Tolumonas auensis DSM 9187: one gene and its partner. The protein of the gene in region 2 binds, or shares a complex with, the protein of the main gene of each other region. Links are inferred from orthologs where the notes say so. Each region holds a gene or a part of one and is shown on either strand. Other genes may lie near its edges. The genes, in order: holA and holB.

Region 1 (3,285 bases), 710 kb from region 2 along the record:
TCAGTTCCAGACTGAACTCCGGCTGGTTCTCCGCCAGTAATACGCCGTTGCGATCGAAGATCAAACCGCGCGGCGGAGCACTGGGGATCACTTTGATCCGGTTGCTGTTGGAACGGGTCTGATAATTCTGATACTGCTCTACCTGTAAATAATAGAGGTTGCCAAGCAGCATCGAGATCATCAGCGCAATGACGAATACAGAAAACCATACCCGTCGTGCAAACAGTGCACTTTCCTGCGCTTTGTTCTTAAAGGCAATCCGGGTCATGAGTTATTCGCGATGATAAGGATGGTTGGTGGTCAGACTCCATGCACGATAGAGGCTTTCTGCGACCACAATACGAACCAGCGGATGCGGCATGGTGAGCGCGGATAAACACCAGCTCTGTTCCGCTGCGGCTTTACAGGCCGGCGACAGACCTTCCGGGCCACCGATTAACAAAGCGACATCACGGCCATCCTGTTTCCAGCTTTCCAGTTGCTGTGCCAGCTGTGGCGTGGTCCAGTTTTTTCCGGGCAGATCGAGTGTCACAATGCGGCTTGATTTACCTACTGCGGCCAGTGCCTGTTCACCCTCTTTTTCCAGTATCCGGGCAATATCCGCGTTCTTCCCGCGTTTACCGGCAGGAATTTCGAGCAGCTCCAGCGGCATATCCTTCGGGAAACGTCGCTGGTATTCATTAAAGCCGGTGGTTACCCAGTCAGGCATTTTGGTGCCAACGGCAATAAGCTGGATCTTCATCGATCAGGCAGCCTTGCTATTACGGTTCCACAGTTTTTCCAGCTGATAGAGATGGCGTGCATCGTTTTGCATGACATGCACCATCACTTCACCCAAATCGACCATTACCCATTCGCCGTCACTGTTGTTATCCACACCAAACGGCATCATGCCGGCATGACGAATTTCTTCGGCAAGGTTTTCAGCGATTGAGCGTACATGGCGGTTAGAGTTACCGGTACAGATGATCATGCAGTCGGTAATGTCCGAAATGCCGTGTACGTCCAGCACCATAATATCGCTGGCTTTCATGTCGTCGAGCTTGTCTACGACGAAGTCTTGTAGTTGTTTACCTTGCAAGAAGATGTTCCTCCGGTTAATGAGCGCGCGATTATAGCATGCAGCTGTGCGGGATCAGCATTCGCTTTTTCAGAGTTGTACCGGTAAGGTAAAACGTAATGAAGTGCTGCCGCGAAATGCCAGTGAAAGGGTCTGCAGCCATTGCCAGGCTGTGGCACTGTCGAAGGTGCGGTTACTGCGATCCAGTTCGCTCATCATCCGTAACATGTCGCGTAACTGGTCCGCCGGCAGGCGTTGCATGGCCTGCTGTACCAGCGTTTGCCGGCTTGGCCATATTTTGGCCGCCTGCAGTAACGAGGTGAGTGGTTGGCGGGCATCCTGTGCCAGGCGTAATGACCAGAGCAGCTCCAGATCTTTGGCCAGCGCCCAGGTCAGCATACCGGGTTCAACCCCTTCATCCCGCAGCTGTGCCAGCATGCGCAGGGCGCGCTGACTCTTACCTTCCAGCAAGGTATCCAGCCATTTGAAGGGGTCAAAGACATTGTGCCGGGTGATGTTGTGCTGCAATACCGCCACGGTCAGTGGCTGGGGGAGTGCCAGCAGCGCGAGTTTTTCCAGCTCTTGGGCGGCTGCCAGCAAGTTACCTTCGAAGGCATGACACAGAAAGGTAATGCCATCATTGTCGATACGTAAGCCATTCTGCTGGCTGCGCAGTTTCATCCAGCGCGGGAAATAGCGGGCATCCGGCAAGGCGACCGGGATATAAATCCCTTGTTTATCCAGTGTCGTGAACCAGCCGCTTTTGCTCTGACTGCTGTTCAGTCGCGGGCCAAGAATAATCAGCAGCAGATCCGGGTGCAGTTGCTGCTGTAATTCGCTGATCCGTTCTGCCCACTCTTTTGGCAGTTTGTCACCCAGCTCGATCTCAATAATTTGCCGGCTGGAAAACAGACTCAGACTTTGACTGCAGGCATGAATATGATCCCATGGCAGCGGTTCTTCGCTGGCGCTGAAGCGGTAAACATCGGTAAAACCCTGTTCCCGGGCGACATGACGGATTTGCTGCAACGCTTCCATTTTCTGTAATGGTTCGTCGCCAAAAATAAGATAGCAGGCACGAAGGCCTGCTTGTAACTGTTCAGCTAATTGTTCGCTGAAGACCCGCATCAGAAGACGACACGGCTGAGCTGGATCAGGATCAGATCTGCGGTCTGAACTTCCATCTCATTGCGCAGTTGTGCCTGTTCGCGGGAAGAGGCCAGCGCCTGTGAGGATTTGTTCAGGAACACCCGGCTGAAGCGGGCACTGAATTTCTGCAGTGGTTTATGCGGCAGGGTGATGCTGTAATCGGTATTAAACAGCATCACATATTCCACGACCTGGCTGCGGTTATCCAGCGAGGCAGCACTGTTACTGACACTGATATTACCCAGATTCAGCACCGGAACCTCGTCGCTGCTGTCAACCAGCTTTACACCGGAATGACGCAGACGTGTGGTGACCAGGCGATAGATATCGCTGCGGTCATCACCTTCCACATGGATCGCTTTCAGCTGCGATGGCAGTAATTTTTCATCCATACTGCCCCGCATATGAAAACCACAACCGGTGAGCACGAGGCTCACCAGTATCATCACACCACAAACCAGTCGTTTCATAGATTAGCCAACCACGATATTGAGCAGTTTGCCCGGGACATAGATCACTTTACGCACGGTCAGATCAGCAGTGAACTTCGCCACAGTGTGATCCTGCATCGCCAGTGCCTGTACCTGTTCCTGGGTGGCATCGGCAGCCACGGTCAGCTTACCGCGCACTTTACCATTGACCTGTACCACCACCAGTTTTTCGTCTTCCACCATCGCGGCGGCATCGGCTACCGGCCAGGCGGCCTGATCGATATCCGCATTACCCAGCGCCTGCCACAGATGGAAGCAGACATGCGGGGTGATTGGATAGAGCATCAGTACGACGTTGGTCAGCACTTCCTGTACCAGTGCGCGATCCTGGTCTGACTCTTGTGGTGCTTTCGCGACACGGTTCATCAGCTCCATTACAGCAGCAATGGCGGTGTTGAAGGTCTGACGACGACCAATGTCATCGCTGAACTTGGCAATGGTCTTATGCAGTTCACGGCGCAGTGTTTTCTGCTCATTGCTCAGGCTCGCCACGTCCAGTTCTGGTGCGGCACCTTTCGCAGTATGTTCGGCCACCGCTTTCCACAGACGTTTCAGGAAACGTTGTGCACCATCGACACCTGATTC
Region 2 (3,328 bases):
AACTGACCGAAGCAGATGCCAACTTACGTGCCCGCAGTCAGCGATTATGGGGAAGTATTGGCAGCCGTGATTTCTCTTTCCGCCAGAGAGAACAGGTAGCCATAAAACTCGAACAACTTTCACGGGCGGATTTTATTCGTTTTGTCCGTTCATTAGGTTCATCACAAGCTGACAGAGTCGTGCTCTATAGTCAGGGAGATGCGCATCAGGGAGACACCAGCGGGATTGAAGGTGTCCATATCGATTATTTAGCAGAGTTTCAGCAGACATCCGCACAGTTTCAGTCTATCTGAGCTGTGCTGATGTCATGGTATTCAGCGTTGAGCCTGAGCAAACAGACGGAAGAAATTCTCGCTGGTTTGCTCAGCCAGTGACTCCGTCGAAACGCCACGCAGTTCTGCGACAAATTTAGCCACATCAGCAACATAGGCTGGCTCATTCTGGTGTCCGCGATGCGGCACCGGAGCCAGATATGGTGAGTCAGTTTCAATCAGTAAACGATCAGCCGGGATCTGGCGGGTCACTTCTCTTAGTGCATCCGCATTACGGAATGTCACAATCCCGGAAATAGAAATATACATCCCCAGATCCAGCGCATCTTTCGCCATCGCCCAGTCTTCAGTGAAGCAATGCAATACACCACCGACTTCACCGGCTTGCTCTTCCCGTAAAATGGCCAGAGTATCTGCTTTGGCATCGCGGGTATGCACAATAACTGGTTTTTTCAGCTCACGGGAAACGCGGATGTGTTCACGGAACGCGTGCTGCTGTTCCGCTTTATTTTCAGTGCTGTAGTAGTAATCTAATCCTGTTTCGCCGATCGCAACCACCCGGGGATGTACAGCCAGCTCACGCAGCAACTCACCACTCCATGGTGATTCCAGATCCAGCGGATGCACACCACAGGAAGCAAACACATTAGGATAAGGCAGCACTGACGTTAACATCGCCGGAAAGGCTTCCAGCGTTACCGATACGGATAAGAAATGACTGACACCCCGTTGCCCAGCTTTATGTAATACATCAGCCAGATCATGGTGTTTCTTGTCGTAGTCGAGGCGATCAAGATGACAATGAGAATCCACTAACACTTGTTATTCCTTGGTAAGAAGTTGATTTAGCCAGTCGGCAAAGAGAATAGACGGCACAGCTGATGGCATATCCAGCAAAGATTGCTTCAGTAGCAATAGCTGTTGCAAACTTTCTAATAAACGCTCAGCAGGACGCTGAGCAAGAAATGACAATAAAGCCGGATGATCCGCGAACGGTAATTGCTGCATAACCACACCTTGTTGCAGTTTCAGCGCATCCAGCAATAACCGGCTCAGCCACTCAAATGTGACCGGCATAGCTGAGACCCAGCATTTGGTCAGACTGCTGATAGTCCAGGGTTGCTGCCGGTATGCATCCAGCGCATTAATGACTGCCAGCCGTTGCTGTTCACCACCTTCATTCAGATATTCCAGCGTACGAAGCGGAGCCCCCTGATTCAGGCGCAAGAGCGCGGGTGTGATTTCCCGGCCAGGCAATTGTTGTTGTAACCATGTCAGCGCCTGTTGTTCTTCAGCCTGCAATGTCCAGACCTGACAACGGCTGACAATGGTAGGTAACAACTTCATTGCTGATTCAGCCTGCAATATTAACAAGCTATTACCGGGTGGCTCTTCCAGCGTTTTTAATAACGCATTCTCTGCAGCTTCGGTCATCCGTTCCGCTTGCAGAATAACGGCAACCTTCCCTCGTCCCAATTGCGGACTGTTCATCAATTGAGCTGACAGTTGGCGGATAATATCTACGCCAATGGATTTAGCATCATCGGCGCCATATACATGCCAGTCAGGATGCGTCTGTTTACCGGATAACTGACAGGCATGGCACTTACCGCAAGGTGTATTCTGTTGTGGTTGTTCACACAAAAACAGAGAGGCCCATTGAACGGCTAATGCTGATTTACCTATTCCTGCCGGTCCGACCAGCAAAAATGCATGAGGCAGTCGCTTGCTGGCAAAAACCTGCTGAAACCGGAGCCAGTATGGCATCAGCCATGGATACATAAAGCCTGCTCCAGTGCAGCATTGATGGCTGCTTGTACCTGCTCAGGTGTCTGACTGGCGTCAATGATAGATATCCGGGGGTCTTGTCTGGCTAATTCCAGATAACGCGCCCGGGTGCGCTGAAAGAAAGCCAGAGCCTCCTGTTCAATACGATCTAATTCACCGCGCTGTCTGGCCCGGTGCAGACCAATCGCCGGATCAATATCCAGATATAAAGTCAGATCCGGCGCAAAATCCCCCAGTACAGCCTGCTTGATCTGGCTGATCAGTACCGGATCGATCCCCCTGCCACCGCCCTGATAAGCCTGAGAAGAGAGATCATGCCTGTCTCCCACAACCCAGTACCCGCTTTGCAAGGCTGGTTTAATGCGGTTTTCGACCAACTGAACTCTGGCGGCATACATCAGCAGCAATTCAGCCTGAACAGTCAGCGGTTCATCGTGCACTTCTTTCACTATGCTACGCATTTTTTCTGCCAGCGGCGTACCACCAGGTTCACGGGTTGTCTCTATCCGAGTAATACCATGCTGGCGTAACCAGTCCAGAACATAGCTAACTGCCGTGCTTTTCCCGGCACCTTCCAAACCTTCAATGACAATGAACTTACCGCTCATCTATTGCTCCAGCACATAGCGTCTTACCGCATTATTATGTTCTGCCAAAGAAGTTGAGAACTTATGAGCTCCACCACCCTTAGCCACAAAGTAGAGATAATTAGTTTTATCCGGATGTAATGCTGCTTTGATAGCAGCTTTCCCCGGCATCGCAATCGGTGTAGGAGGCAACCCGTCAATCACATAGGTGTTATATGGATTGTCGTCTTCCAGATCCCGGCGGCGGATATTCCCGTCATAACGATCTTTAACACCATAGATAACGGTCGGATCAGTCTGCAGTTTCATTTTCTTGTTTAAACGATTCACAAAGACAGATGCAATACGAGGGCGTTCATCCACTTTACCTGTCTCTTTCTCAATAATCGAAGCCATGATCAGGGCTTCATAAGGTGAATCATAAGGAACTGATTTATCTCTGTTTTTCCAGTTTTTTTCCAGATAGCCCTTCATCTCATTATGCGCCCGGCGCAAAATATCCCGGCTGGTTGAGCCGACAGTATAAGAATAAGTTTCGGGCAGAAACCAACCTTCTATATTTTCCTGCTCTATATTGAATTCACTGCGCAGGCTGTTGAGATCATCAGGTGTTAATGGTTGCTCCAGATACGGCGATTTACTGAGCGCTAGCAACCAGTCCTCAATACGTTGACCTTCTAT

The links.
Region 1: the proteins of holB (region 2) and holA are in contact, whole or in part, in a cryo-EM structure (PDB 8GIZ), measured with the Escherichia coli proteins. The link is inferred for Tolumonas auensis DSM 9187 from one-to-one orthologs.

Annotation. Positions count from the first base shown.
Region 1 is NC_012691.1:3,103,879-3,107,163, reverse strand. Bases 170-3,126 are described here. They hold holA (DNA polymerase III subunit delta), read right to left. Parts: upstream 2,189-3,126; coding sequence 1,151-2,188; downstream 170-1,150. Other genes in these bases: leuS (leucine--tRNA ligase), read right to left, coding at 2,683-3,126; TOLA_RS14475 (LPS-assembly lipoprotein LptE), read right to left, coding at 2,188-2,679; rsfS (ribosome silencing factor), read right to left, coding at 746-1,081; rlmH (23S rRNA (pseudouridine(1915)-N(3))-methyltransferase RlmH), read right to left, coding at 272-742; mrdA (penicillin-binding protein 2), read right to left, coding at 170-268. Outside these bases: more of mrdA, read right to left, coding at 1-169; more of leuS, read right to left, coding at 3,127-3,285. UniProt on the Escherichia coli protein: Part of the beta sliding clamp loading complex, which hydrolyzes ATP to load the beta clamp onto primed DNA to form the DNA replication pre-initiation complex.
Region 2 is NC_012691.1:2,394,830-2,398,157, forward strand. Bases 75-3,074 are described here. They hold holB (DNA polymerase III subunit delta'), read right to left. Parts: upstream 2,055-3,074; coding sequence 1,095-2,054; downstream 75-1,094. Other genes in these bases: TOLA_RS11090 (insulinase family protein), read left to right, coding at 75-293; TOLA_RS11095 (TatD family hydrolase), read right to left, coding at 315-1,091; tmk (dTMP kinase), read right to left, coding at 2,039-2,668; mltG (endolytic transglycosylase MltG), read right to left, coding at 2,669-3,074. Also shown: more of TOLA_RS11090, read left to right, coding at 1-74; more of mltG, read right to left, coding at 3,075-3,328. UniProt on the Escherichia coli protein: Part of the beta sliding clamp loading complex, which hydrolyzes ATP to load the beta clamp onto primed DNA to form the DNA replication pre-initiation complex.